DNA from 3 places in the Streptomyces sp. MCA2 genome. Region 1 is predicted to be linked to each of the others. Evidence: riboswitches for the same ligand, from Rfam matches in the RefSeq annotation. Region 1 holds a riboswitch; each other region holds the start of a gene.
What was found. Region 1 has a riboswitch for cobalamin ahead of M8I34_RS18270 (HoxN/HupN/NixA family nickel/cobalt transporter). Riboswitches for the same ligand answer to the same signal wherever they lie in the genome.
Positions count from the first base shown of each region.

Region 1 (4,487 bases):
TCCCGGCCGGCGCCGGCTGCTCGGCATCACCGGACCGCCCGGCGCCGGCAAGTCCACCCTCGCCGCCCACCTCGTGGCGGAGCTGGCCGGGCAGGCGGCGCTCGTACCGATGGACGGCTTCCATCTCGCCGAGGCGGAGTTGCGCCGGCTGGGCCGTACGGACCGCAAGGGCGCGCCGGACACCTTCGACCCGGCCGGCTATGCCGCACTGCTGGCGCGCCTGCGCTCCCCTGAGCCGGACACCGCCGTCTACGCCCCGGCCTTCGACCGCCGTATCGAGGAGCCGGTCGCCGGCAGCATTCCCGTGGCACCCCACATTCCGCTCATCGTCACCGAGGGCAACTACCTCCTCCTGGAATCCGCCCCGTGGCCGCGGGTCCGGGCGCTGCTCGACGAGGTCTGGTACGTGGAGCTGGACACGCCGGAGCGGATCCGGCGGCTGGTCGACCGGCATGAGCGCTTCGGTCGTCCGCGCGCCGAAGCCGAGCGGTTCGTGCACGCCTCGGACGAGGCCAACGCCCGTGTCGTGGCGGCCACTCGGGACCGCGCCGACCTCGTCATCACCTTCGCACCCGAAGAGGCCCCACCTCCGCCGACCGCATAACCCCGCTCCCCCGCCGCTGTCTTCCGGCGAGCAGCCCGGCCACCGACAGCGCGCCCCACCCCGCGGACACCGCGGCCGCCTTCAGCTTGCGGTCGCGGCCCGGCAGCGTCGCGCCGAGGAGTACGGCGTCCCCGAAGTCCGCCGCCATCCGCACATACGCGGCGGTGCGCAGCGCCTGGCCCTCCGGCGCCAGCGCCATCGCCAGCCCGCTCACCGCATCCCGCCAGGCCAGCGGGCGCAGCGAGGTCCGGGTCGCCGGCTCGGTCCGCCCCTCGGCGTCGACCAGCCCCGAGGGCCGCGCCAGCAGATCGGGCGCCACCGCCACCGCCACTCCGTACACGGCCGTGGCCACCCCGACCGCACGCAACAGACCGACCTTCATGGGCCGTCCACCTTTCTCGTCCACCGTCCGAGCGGGCTCCGTCATGCCCACCGCCTCATCAACTCCTTTCCGCGGCAACCCTCTTCCCAAACGACATCGCCGATGTCATCATGACATCATGAGTGTCATTGAGGGGGATGTGCAAGGGAGCGTCGACGAGGTTGCCGAAGAGGATGTCGAAGGGGACGCCGTGAGTGTCGTCGCGAGCCATACCGAGCGTGCCGGCGGCGGGGATCCGACGCCCGCCGAAGACCTGCTGTACGGCGTCATCCGACGCCTGTGGCCACTGCACCGCACGGTCGTCCGCGCGGTGGAGCACGAGCTGGCGGGCACGGGCATGACGGCCGGCGAACACGCCCTGCTGGACGCGCTGCGCAGCGAAGGCCCGCAGACCGTGCCGCAGTTGGCGCGCGCCATGGGGCTCGACCGGCAGCCGGTGCAGCGCTGGGTGAACCACGCCGCGGAGCTGGGTCTGGTCGTGACGGCCCCGAACCCCGCACACCGCCGCTCCTCCCTGATCCGGCTCACCGCCGAAGGCACGGCGGCGATAGGCGGCATCCAGGCGTTCGAGGCGTCGGAGCTGCGCCGGCGGCTGGCCGATCTGCCCGCCGGGGACGTCCGTACCGCACTGCATGTACTGGACCGGCTCGGCGAGGAATTCCGGCATCTGGCGAACGGCCCGCGCAGTGCGCCGGAGGAAAGCGACAGTCAGGGCAGTTGCGGCAGTGACGGCAATAGCGATGACAATGGCATCACGCCCGCTTCACCGCATCAGGTACACAAAGGACGGCCCGCAAGATGACCCGAGGAATCACCGCCTGGTCCGAGATCGACAACGGCATCGTGCCGGTCGACGACGGCGAGCTGTTCTACGAGACGGCCGGCTCGGGCCCCGCGGTGGTGCTGCTCCACGGCGGCATGCTCGACCAGCACATGTGGGACGAGCAGTTCGCCTGGCTGGTGAACTCCGGCCTGCGCGCGATCCGTTACGACTTCCGCGGCCATGGACTGTCCTCCACCGTGGCCGGCGACTACGCCAACCACGACGACCTGTGCGCCCTGCTCGACGCGCTCGATGTCCCCGACGCCGTCCTCGTCGGCCTCTCCCATGGTGCGCGGGTCGCGCTCGACACCGCCATAGCCCACCCGGACCGGGTGACGGCCCTCGCGCTCGCCTCCCCCGGGATCAGCGGCCGCGCCTTCACCGACCCCTTCCTCCTGGAGCACATCAAGGCGCAGGTGGCGGCGATCGGCGCCCCCGACGGCGCGGAACGCTATGTCGAGCACTTCCTGCGGATGTGGGTGGACGGACCGCATCGCGAACCGTCCGCGGTGCACCCGGGATTCCGTGAGCGGATGCGCGCCTCGGCGGAGGCCAATGTGGAGGTGCATGCCGACGGGGCGGGCGCCGGTATGCCCCTTGAGGTCGGCGCCGCCGACCGCCTCGGCGAGATCCGGGTGCCGACGGTCGTGTTCGACGGTGACCTCGACAGCAGCGACATCTCCGCCAACGCCCATGCGATAGCGCTGACCGTCCCCGGCGCCCGAAGAGTCCGGATACCGGGCGCGGCCCACATGGTCAATCTGGAGAACACCGCGCTCTTCGACCACGAACTCCATGCCTTCCTCTCGGCCCTGGAGTACTGACGCCCCGCGACCACCGATCGCCCACCGCCCAGGGCCCGGCCCCGCGAACCTCGCACCTCCCGGGCGGCAGTTAGAGTGACCGGGCCGTGGTGTACGGGAAGACCGGTGACGGACCGTGTGGTCCCAGTCCGGAGCGGCCCTCGCCACTGTGATCGGGGAGTCTTCGCCCCTTCCACCGGCGCACGACGCGCCGGTGGCGCCACTGACCGCAGCCCGCGGCCGGGAAGGCGGGGGCGGACGCGTACACCCTCCCCCAAGCTCTCAAGGAGCAGGGTGGTACCCCCAAGCCAGGAGACCGGCCACGGCATCTCACGAACTGATCCACGAGGTGCTGGAGCGTGACCGCCGGATGGCCCTGTCCACCGATACCCGCAACACCCCTGCTTCCGCCGCTTTCCGCTGGCGCCGGCAGGACACCGTCCGCACCGCGGGCCTGATGGCCGTCATAGCCGGTCTGCACGTCGTCGCCTTCGGCGTGCTCTTCCTGCTCGTGGTCCCCCATCACTACGCCGTGGGCAGCCAGGTCTTCGGTGTCGGGCTCGGCATCACCGCCTACACCCTCGGCATGCGGCACGCCTTCGACGCCGACCACATCGCCGCGATCGACAACACCACCCGCAAGCTGATGGCCGACGGAAAGCGGCCGGTGTCGGTCGGCTTCTGGTTCGCCCTCGGGCACTCCAGTGTCGTCGTCGCGATGGCGGCCCTGGTGGCGGGCGGCGCCCAGCTCGCGGGCACGCTGCTCAACGACGAATCCCGTACGCACCAGATCCTGGGCACGATCGGCACGACGATCTCGGGTACGTTCCTCTACCTCATCGCCGCCCTGAACCTCATCGCGCTGGCCGGGATCTGGCGGGTCTTCCGCGGTATGCGCAACGGCCACTACGACGAGGCCGAGCTGGAACAGCGCCTCGACGCACGCGGCTTCATGAACCGCTTCCTGGGCCGGTTCACCCGCTCGATCACCCGTCCCGGCCAGATGTTCCCGCTCGGCTTCCTCTTCGGGCTCGGCTTCGACACCGCGACCGAGGTGACCCTGATGGTGATGGCGGGCAGCGGCGCCGCGGCCGGCCTGCCCTGGTACGCGGTGCTGTGTCTGCCGCTGCTCTTCGCCGCCGGGATGAGCCTGTTCGACACCCTCGACGGGACCTTCATGAACTTCGCCTACCAGTGGGCGTTCTCCAACCCGGTGCGCAAGGTCTACTACAACCTCACCATCACCGGCCTGTCGATCGCCGTCGCCTTCTTCATCGGCACGATCGAGCTGGTGACCGTGCTGCACGACAAGCTCGCCCTCAACGACCCGCTCACCGGCTGGATTTCCGGCCTCGACCTCGACAATGTCGGCTTCCTCATCGTCGGCCTCTTCGTGGTGGTGTGGGCCGCGGCGCTGGCGTACTGGCGACTGGCCGGCGTCGAGAAGCGCTGGGCGGCGCGAACGAAGCCGACGCCGCAGGCGGAGCCGACGGAACAGGCAGAGCAGGCGGAGCAGGCAGAGCAGGTGGAGCAGGCCGCGCCGGGCGCCTGAGGCACCTCAGCCCCAGCAGCCCCGTACGCAGCCGCCGCCCGTATCACCGCCCGTGCCCGTACCGCCGCCCGGGCGCGGCTGCCCGGTCAGGTGGCCGAACCGGCCGCCGCGCCCGTCATCAGATCCGGCCCCCAGCGCTCCAGCGCCGCCGCCAGGTCGAGGGGCAGCAGCCGGTCCGGCTGGTCCGGGCCCGGCCAGTCCTCCCGCGGGACCCGCCACATCACCTCGAACTCGATGCCGTCCGGGTCCTTGGCGTACAGCGACTTGGCGACGAGGTGATCACTCGACCCCACCAGCGCGCCCCGCTCGACGAGCCGTGCATG
Region 1 covers NZ_JAMJFM010000019.1:125,942-130,428, reverse strand. The annotation lists gene M8I34_RS18290 (nucleoside/nucleotide kinase family protein) at 1-604, shown strand, start outside; gene M8I34_RS18285 (hypothetical protein) at 561-986, opposite strand; gene M8I34_RS18280 (MarR family winged helix-turn-helix transcriptional regulator) at 1,105-1,788, shown strand; gene M8I34_RS18275 (alpha/beta fold hydrolase) at 1,785-2,633, shown strand; cobalamin riboswitch at 2,704-2,952, shown strand; gene M8I34_RS18270 (HoxN/HupN/NixA family nickel/cobalt transporter) at 2,983-4,164, shown strand; gene M8I34_RS18265 (VOC family protein) at 4,251-4,487, opposite strand, start outside.

Region 2 (4,487 bases), on a different contig from region 1:
GACGGCCGCGCACCACGATGTGGTCCAGCTTCGACGGGTGGGCGATCAGCGCGTCCTTGGACTCCGCGGCGCCGATGAAGCCGACGGGTATGCCGATCACGACGGCCGGGCGGGGCGCGCCCTCCTCGATCATTTCGAGGAACCGGAAGAGGGCGGTGGGGGCGTTGCCGAACGCGACCACGGCGCCTTCCATACGGTCCCGCCACAGCTCCAGGGCCGCGGCGCTGCGGGTCGTCCCCATCCGGGCGGCCAGGTCGGCGACGGAGGGGTCGGCGAGCGTGCACAGCACGTCGTTGTTCGCCGGCAGCCGCTTACGGGTGACGCCGCTGGCGACCATGTTGGCGTCGCAGAGGATCGGCGCACCGGCGTGCAGCGCCTTGCGGGCGGCTGCCACCACGTCGGGGGTGAAGGCCAGATCGCGTACCAGGTCGACCATGCCGCAGGCGTGGATCATCCGGACCGCTACCTGGCTGACGTCGGCGGGCAGCCCGGCGAGATCCGCCTCGGCGCGGATGGTGGCGAAGGACTGGCGGTAGATCGCCGCACCGTCCTTCTCGTAGTCGAACGCGGTCACTCTGGCCTCGGGGGTGTCGGGTGCGGGAGGGCTCGGTGGTTCACATGAATCGGGTGGATCGGCTGGATCGGGTAATTCAGGTGGTTCGCATGGCTCGGGTGGTTCGCATAGCTCGGGTGGCTCGGGTGGCTCGGGTGGCTCGGGTGGTTCATGGGCCAGGGCATGGGGCTTTGGGGTTGCTGTGGTTCATGGGGCCGGGGCCGGGGCCGGAGCCGTGGGCGGGGGTGCCGCGGTGCGTGCGGCGGTCGGTGCGGTGTCCGGTGCGGTGTCCGGTCCCACCAGTGCTACCCGGTAGCCCTCCGCCGTGGCCAGTACGTCGATCCAGGTGCCGTGCGGGTGACCGCAGCGGCGTGCGCAGCCGGACCAGTACACGGGGAGGCCCTCGGGGGCGGGGCCGGTGGGCAGTCCGTCCGGGACGGCCGCGCCGGCGGCGAGCGCGGCCGTCGCGTCGGCGCGTACGTCGGTGAGGGACTTGGCGCAGCCGGGGCGGCCCGTACAGGCGCCGAGCCGGTGCCAGGGAGAGGCCGGGTCGGTGATCAGTCCGGCGGTGGTCAGCTCCGCCAGCCGGCGGGGTGCCGCGGCGGCCGGCAGTCCGGGCAGGACGACGCCGCGCCACGGGGTGAGGCGCAGCGCCCCCGAGCCGTCGCCGGCGGCGATCGCGGTCAGCAGCCGCCATTGGGTCACCGACAGCCGGCCCAGCGGCGCCAGGACCGAGAGCGCGCGGTCGTCGTCGGGGCCCTCGACGATGCCGGGGGCGGCGGAGTCCGCGTACGGCGGGGAGGTGCGGGTGCCGGGTGCGGGAGCCTCGGGCACAAAAGCGGCCCGGATGCCCGCCGACCGCAGTGCCGCCGCCACGTCCCGGGCCGTCAGGCCGTGTCCGTCGGGGAGTTCGCGGACCCGCCAGGCGCCGCTGCCGCTCGCCGCGGCGGCGGTCAGGAAGGCCTCGGCGGCGGCGAGCGCGGCACGCGGAGCGTCCGGTCCTGCGATCCGCAGCGCCGCCGGATCGTCGCCGACCCGCAGCAGGGCGCCGCCCGCCGGGCCGGACCGGTCCCCGGCCGCTCCCGGTTCTGCGTCTGCTTCTGCTTCTGCGAGCAAGCTCACATCTCCGCCGAGCGCCGCCACATCGCCCCGCCCGTCGTCCAGCACGAACAGGAAACGGCCCGAGAGGGCGGTCGCGGACTCGCTCGCACAGAGCAGCGCGTCCAGCTCACGGGCCCACCGTCGCACGTCAGAAGGGGTGTGGCGGTCCAGTCCGGCCAGCGGGGAAGCGAGGATGTTGCGGATGCGTTCATGGCGTTCGGAGGGCAGCAGGCCGGCGTCGCGCAGCAGCGCGGCGAGCCGGCCGCCGCAGCCCTCCGCGAGGCCGCGGAGCTCGACGTTGCCGCGGGAGGTGAGGGAGAGATGGCCGTCGCCGAGCAGGTCCGCGGCATCGGCCAGGGCAGCAGCCTGACGAACCGTCAGATCTCCGGCGGGCAGCCGGATTCGGGCGAGATGGCCGTCGGCGGCCCGGTGCAGCCGCAGCGCTCCCGGGCAGGCGTCACCGCGGTCGCGCAGCGGCGGTGCGGCGGCCTGGGGCCGTGTCGAGGGGGAGGGCGGCATGGCCGCGAGCATACCCACGGGGGCGGGCGCCGATCCGGGCCGGATCCGGCCAGGCGCCCGGCCCGCGGCGTGCGCGCCCCCGCACCGGTCCGGCCTGCCCGGAGGCCCGCTTACCTCGGCCGTCCACAGCCCTTACTATGCAGGTCGGTGGGTCGGCTGGCCCACCGACGCCAGCGACGGCGCAGGGTCCTACGGCCCTAGGGAGGAAGCCCGGTGAGAATCCGGCGCGGTCCCGCCACTGTGAACCCGGAAACCGCCGGGCGAGCCAGGAACTCCCGCCGTCCTTACGACCACCCGGGGCGCGGACACCCCGAGGAAGGCCTGCGCTCGCATGCTTCTGCTGCTGTCGACCTCCGACACCGACCTGCTCAGCGCCCGCGCGGCCACGGGTCCCGTGCCGTACCGGCTCGCCAACCCCGCCCGGCTCGATGTCGCCGAACTGCCCGCGCTGCTGGAGGGCTGTGACCTCGTCGTCGTACGCCTCCTCGGCGGCATCCGTGCCTGGGAGGAGGGCCTGGAGGTGCTGCTCGCCGAGGACCAGCACCGGCCGGTCGTCGTGCTCACCGGTGAACAGGCCCCCGACGCCCAGCTCATGGAGCAGTCGACGGTCCCGGTCGGCATCGCGGCCGAGGCGCACGCCTACCTCGCGCACGGCGGGCCCGCCAACCTCGACCAGCTCGCCCGCTTCCTCTCCGACACGGTGCTGCTGACCGGCCACGGCTTCGACCCGCCGGCCCCGGCGCCGTCCTGGGGCCCGCTGGAGTGGGAAGCCCGCAACGAGACCGGCCCGCTGGTCGCCGTGCTCTACTACCGCGCCCACCACATGAGCGGCAACACCGGCTTCGTACGGACCCTGTGCGAGCAGATCGAGGCGGCGGGCGGCCGCGCCCGGCCCCTGTTCGTCGCCTCCCTCCGCGCCCCCGAGCCGGAGCTGATCGAGGAGCTGCGGGCCGCCGACGCCCTGGTCACCACGGTTCTCGCCGCGGGCGGCACCAAGCCCGCCGAGGCCTCCGCCGGCGGCGACGACGAGTCCTGGGACGCGGGCGCGCTGGCCGCCCTCGACGTACCGATCCTCCAGGCCCTGTGCCTGACCGGGCCGCGCAGCGCCTGGGAGGAGAACGACGAGGGGCTGTCGCCGCTGGACGCCGCCTCGCAGATCGCGGTCCCCGAGTTCGACGGCCGGCTGATCACCGTCCCGTTCTCCTTCAAGGAGGTCGACGAGGACGGTCTGCCGATGTACGTCGCCGACCCCGAGCGCGCCGCCCGGGTCGCCGGCATCGCCGTCCGGCACGCCCGGCTGCGGCACATCCCGGCCGCCGAGAAGCGCCTCGCGCTGGTGCTGTCCGCGTACCCGACCAAGCACTCCCGGATCGGCAACGCGGTCGGCCTGGACACCCCGGCCAGTGCCGTCGCCCTGCTGCGCCGCCTTCAGGCCGACGGCTACGACTTCGGCACCGAAGAGGTTCCCGGCCTGGTGTCCGGCGACGGTGACGAGCTGATCTACGCCCTCATCGAGGCCGGCGGCCACGACCAGGAGTGGCTCACCGAGGAGCAGCTCGCCCGTAACCCCGTCCGTATCCCGGCCGCCGACTACAAGCGCTGGTACGCCACGCTCCCGCAGGAGCTCCGGGACTCCGTCGAGGAGCACTGGGGGCCGCCGCCCGGCGAGATGTTCGTCGACCGCAGCAGCAACCCCGACGGCGACATCGTGCTGGCCGCCCTGCGCCGCGGCAATCTCCTCATCCTCATCCAGCCGCCGCGCGGCTTCGGCGAGAACCCGATCGCGATCTACCACGACCCCGATCTGCCGCCCTCGCACCACTACTTGGCGGCGTACCGCTGGATCGCGGCCTCCGCGGACGACGGCGGTTTTGGCGCGGACGCCATGGTCCACCTGGGCAAGCACGGCAACCTGGAGTGGCTGCCCGGCAAGAACGCGGGCCTGTCCGCGGCCTGCGGCCCGGACGCCGCCCTCGGTGACCTCCCGCTCGTCTACCCCTTCCTGGTCAACGACCCCGGCGAGGGCACCCAGGCCAAGCGCCGGGTGCACGCCACCCTCGTCGACCACCTCGTGCCGCCGATGGCCCGCGCCGAGTCCTACGGCGACATCGCGCGCCTGGAGCAGCTGCTCGACGAGTATGCGGCGATCTCCGCCATGGACCCGGCCAAGCTGCCCGCGATCCGCGCCCAGATCTGGACGCTGATCCAGGCCGCCAAGCTCGACCACGACCTGGGCCTGGAGGCCCGCCCGGACGACGACGGCTTCGACGACTTCCTGCTGCACGTCGACGGCTGGCTGTGCGAGGTCAAGGAC
Region 2 covers NZ_JAMJFM010000001.1:331,527-336,013, forward strand. The annotation lists gene M8I34_RS01530 (precorrin-8X methylmutase) at 1-574, opposite strand, end outside; gene cobG (precorrin-3B synthase) at 761-2,173, opposite strand; cobalamin riboswitch at 2,340-2,467, shown strand; gene cobN (cobaltochelatase subunit CobN) at 2,505-4,487, shown strand, end outside.
Region 2: linked by a shared signal. The riboswitch ahead of cobN (cobaltochelatase subunit CobN) and the one ahead of M8I34_RS18270 (HoxN/HupN/NixA family nickel/cobalt transporter) in region 1 are both predicted to bind cobalamin.

Region 3 (4,487 bases), on a different contig from region 1:
TGTCGCCGAACTCCGCGTAGCACATGTGGGTGTGGATCTGGGTGTCCGGGCGGACCCCGCTGGTGGTGAGGCGGAACGCCTCGGTGGCCCAGGCCAGGTACTCCGCATGGCCGGCGGTGCGCAGCGGCAGCGTCTCGCGCAGCGCGGGCTCATCGACCTGGATCACCGAACTCCCGGCTGTTTCCAGGTCGTTCACCTCGTCCCGCAGGGCGAGCGCCACCTGCCGGGCGGTCTCGCCGAGCGGCTGGTCGTCGCGGACGAAGGACCAGGCGAGCATGGTGACCGGACCGGTGAGCATGCCCTTGACGGGCCGGTCGGTGAGCGACTGGGCGTACGTCGTCCAGCGGACCGTCATCGGCTCGGGGCGGGAGATGTCCCCGGCCAGGATCGGCGGGCGGACGTAGCGGGTGCCGTAGGACTGCACCCAGCCGTGCTGGGTGGCCAGGTAGCCGGTGAGCTGCTCGGCGAAGTACTGGACCATGTCGTTGCGCTCGGGCTCGCCGTGCACCAGGACGTCGATGCCGGCCTTTTCCTGGAAGCCGAGGACGTCGCGGATCTCGGTCTTGATGCGCTCCTCGTACCCCGCGGTGTCGATCCGCCCGGCCCGCAGATCGGCGCGGGCGGTGCGCAGTTCGGCGGTCTGCGGGAACGAGCCGATGGTGGTGGTCGGCAGCAGCGGCAGCCCCAGGTGCGCGCGCTGGGCGGCGGCGCGCTCGGCGTACGGCTGCGAACGGCGGCCGTCGGCGTCGGTGACGGCCGCGGCACGGGCGCGCACCGCCGGGTCATGGGTGAGCGCCGAACCCGCCCGGGAGGACAAGTCCGCGCGGTTGGCGGCGAGTTCGGCCGCGATGGAGCCGGTGCCCTGGGCCAGGCCACGCGCCAGCGTCACGACCTCCGCGGTCTTCTGCCGGGCGAAGGCCAGCCAGCGGGCGATCTGCGGGTCGATGTCCCGCTCGGCGGCGGCGTCCAGCGGCACATGCAGCAGCGAGCACGAGGACGAGACATCGACCCGGTCGGCCAGGCCGAGGAGGGTCCCCAGCGTGGCCAGCGACTTCTCGAAGTCGTTGATCCACACATTGCGGCCGTTGACGACACCGGCCACCAGCCGCTTGCCGGGCAGCCCGCCGACCGCCGCCAGATCACCGAGGTTGCCGGCCGCGGCACCGGTGAAGTCCAGCGCCAGTCCGTCGACGGGCGCCTTGGCCAGCACGGGCAGCGCCTCGCCCAGCCGGTCGAAGTACGAGGCGACCAGCAGCCGCGGGCGGTCGCCGAGCGTGCCGAGATCGCGGTAGGCGCGGGCCGCGGCGTCCAGCACGGCGGGGGAGCGGTCCTGCACCAGCGCCGGTTCGTCCAGCTGCACCCAGTCGGCGCCGGCCGCCCGCAGATCGGCGAGCACCTCGGCGTAGACGGGCAGCAGCCGGTCGAGCAGCGTCAACGGGTCAAAACCGGCCGCGACACCGGGCGCGGGCTTGGCCAGCAGAAGATAGGTCACCGGCCCGACGAGGACCGGGCGGGCGCTGAGGCCGAGACCGAGTGCCTCCGTCAGCTCGGCGACCTGCTTGGCGGAGTCCGCGGCGAAGACCGTGTCCGGACCCAACTCCGGTACCAGGTAGTGGTAGTTGGTGTCGAACCACTTGGTCATCTCCAGCGGCGCCACGTCCTGCGTGCCGCGGGCCATCGCGAAGTAGCCGTCCAGAGGGTCGGCGGCCACCGCGGCGCGGTGCCGGGCGGGGATCGCGCCGAGCATCACGCTGGTGTCCAGGACGTGGTCGTAGTACGAGAAGTCGCCGGTCGGCACCTCGTGGACACCGGCCTCGGCGAGCTGCTGCCAATTGCCGCGGCGCAGCTCGGCGGCGGTGCCGCGGAGGGCGTCGGCGCCGACGCGGCCCTTCCAGTAGTCCTCGATGGCCTTCTTCAGTTCACGGTGCTGCCCCTGACGGGGATAGCCGTGCACGGTGGCGTGTGCTGCCGCGGCTGCGGACGTGCTGGTCACGGAACTCTCCTTCGCGAGTGTGTCTCCATGGACCCCGGGGACGGGTCGAGGACGCGAAGGGACGGCAAACCGGACGGACCCCGGCGCATTGCCGCCGTGTGATGCCCGTCTGATGTCCGCCGACCCGCCCTCGAGGTCACCGAGATCTCCCCGCGCACCGGTCGCGCGGGGGCACTGGCAGGTCTTCGGACTCGCGGGCACGTCCGCCGAAGGCGGACATCTACTGGCCGTCGCTTCCCAGACCCGGCCGGGCCCAGTGCGTATGACGGCGGTCGTTCCCACTCACCGCTGCGGGGCAGTCCCGGATTTCCACCGGGTTCCCTCTTGCGACGCGCCTGCCTGGCGGGCAGGGCGAACCAGTTGCTGCGGCCACCCTAGGGCATGCCGTCAACGCCCCTCCCGGCCCGTGCCCCGGCCGCGGCCGGAACCGGACGCCGCCGCCGGGCCGCGTCTTGCGCTGGAGCGCGCTCCAGCTCCTAGCGTGAGCGCACCACAGGAGAGCTGCCCCGATCGAAGGGAACCACGTGCGCTACACACTGTTCGGCAGGACCGGTCTGCGGGTGAGCGAGCTGAGCCTGGGCACCATGACCATCGGCGAGGACTGGGGCTGGGGCGCGGACAAGGACACCAGCGGCCGGATCCTGGACGCGTATGCGGACGCGGGCGGCAACTTCATCGACACCGCCAACAACTACACCGAAGGCGCCTCGGAGCGGATCCTGGGGGAGCTGCTCGAAGGCCGCCGGGACAGCTTCGTCCTGGGGACCAAGTACACCTGCGCGACCCGCAAGGGCGAGGTGAACGCGGCGGGCAGCCACCGCAAGAACCTCGTCCGGTCGGTGGAGACGAGCCTGGACCGGCTGCGCACCGACCACCTCGATGTGCTGTGGGTGCACGCACGGGACAACTTCACGCCCGTGGAGGAGGTGATGCGGGCGCTGGACGACGTGGTCCGGTCCGGGAAGGTGCTCTACGTCGGCGTCTCGGACTGGCCGGCCTGGGAGATCGCGCAGGCCAACACCCTCGCCGAGCTGCGCGGCTGGACCGCGTTCGCGGGCTCGCAGCTGCGCTACAACCTGCTGGAGCGGACCCCGGAGCGCGAACTGCTGCCCCAGGCCCGCGCCTTCGACCTGGCCGTGCTGGCCTGGGCGCCGCTCGCGGCGGGCCGGCTCACCGGCAAGTACCGCCGTGGTGAGACGGGCCGGCTGGATGTCGTCGGCGAGGACGGCCGGCTCGACGACCACGCCGAGGAGACCGTCACCGCGGTGCTGGAGATCGCCGAGCAGGGCGGCTGGAGCCCGGCGCAGGTGGCGCTGGCGTGGCTGCGCAGCCGGCCCGGCAACATCATCCCGATCGTCGCCGCCACCAAGGAGAGCCAGCTCCTCGACAACCTGGCCGCCGTCGATGTCACGCTGGACGCCGACGCGCTGGCGCGGCTCGACCGGTGCAGCGCGGTGCCGCTGGGCTTCCCGCACGACTTCCTGCGGGAGCCGGGCATCACCGAGAACGTCTACGGCGACCGCTGGTCCGAGATCGATGACCGGCGCTCCACGTACCGCCGTACGACGAGCGAGATCTGCTGACCCGTACGTATCGCCGCGTACGGTGCCACGTCGCCGCCCCGGCGGCCGGCTGCCCGGTACGCCGAACGCCGCCGCCCGGATGGCCGGGCGGCGGCGTCTGCGGTCTAGTGAGGTGGGTGTGGCCCGCGCGGGCCGGACCGGCCGGACCGAAGGAGACGGACGCCCGATGAGGAAGATCGCCAGGACGGCTGTCGCCGCGGCCACCGCCGCCTTGTCCGCCGCGGACCCCGCGGCGTCCACCCGTACATGAAGGCCTCGCCCACCGTCCGCCGGCCCGGCTGCCGTCGCTCACCGTGAGGCCGGGAGAAGCCGTGGCACTGGACAACTCCGTACCGGAGCGCGGGCGGCCCCGCCGGGTCGCCCGCGGTGTCGCGCGGCTGCTGGCGGCGGCCGGGCTGGCCGTGGACGCCTACGTCCACGCCCGGCTCGCCGGCCGGTACGACGAGGTCACGGCAACCCTCGGCCAGGGCCTGCTGTTCCGCGTCGACGCCGCACTGGCCGTGCTCGCCGCCCTGCTCGTGCTGACCTGGCGCCGCCCGGCGGCCGACACCTTCGCCTGGCTCGTCGCGACGGGCGGGCTCGCGCTGCTGCTCCTCTACACCTACGTGGATCTCGGCGCGCCGGGGCCGTTGCCGGACATGTACGAACCGGGCTGGAGCGGCGAGAAGAAGCTCGCCGCCCTGGCCCAGGCCGTCGCCGCCCTGGCCACCGTCTTCCTGCTGCTCACCCGCCCCCGCGTCCTCGGCAGGCACCGCAGATGAGCGTCCCGCGCAGGGTCAGTGCGTCAGCGCGCTGCGCTGCTGCCACTGCTCCCAGCTCTCCTGCCAGACCTCCAGGCCGTTGCCGACGTCGGTCTTGTTGGTGTTGGCGGTGCCCTTCACCTCGACCGTGGAGCCGATCGGCAGGAAGTC
Region 3 covers NZ_JAMJFM010000020.1:104,938-109,424, reverse strand. The annotation lists partial or broken gene metE (5-methyltetrahydropteroyltriglutamate--homocysteine S-methyltransferase) at 1-1,993, opposite strand, end outside; cobalamin riboswitch at 2,167-2,354, opposite strand; gene M8I34_RS18835 (aldo/keto reductase) at 2,518-3,576, shown strand; gene M8I34_RS18830 (hypothetical protein) at 3,888-4,337, shown strand; gene M8I34_RS18825 (Ig-like domain-containing protein) at 4,353-4,487, opposite strand, start outside.
Region 3: linked by a shared signal. The riboswitch ahead of metE (5-methyltetrahydropteroyltriglutamate--homocysteine S-methyltransferase) and the one ahead of M8I34_RS18270 (HoxN/HupN/NixA family nickel/cobalt transporter) in region 1 are both predicted to bind cobalamin.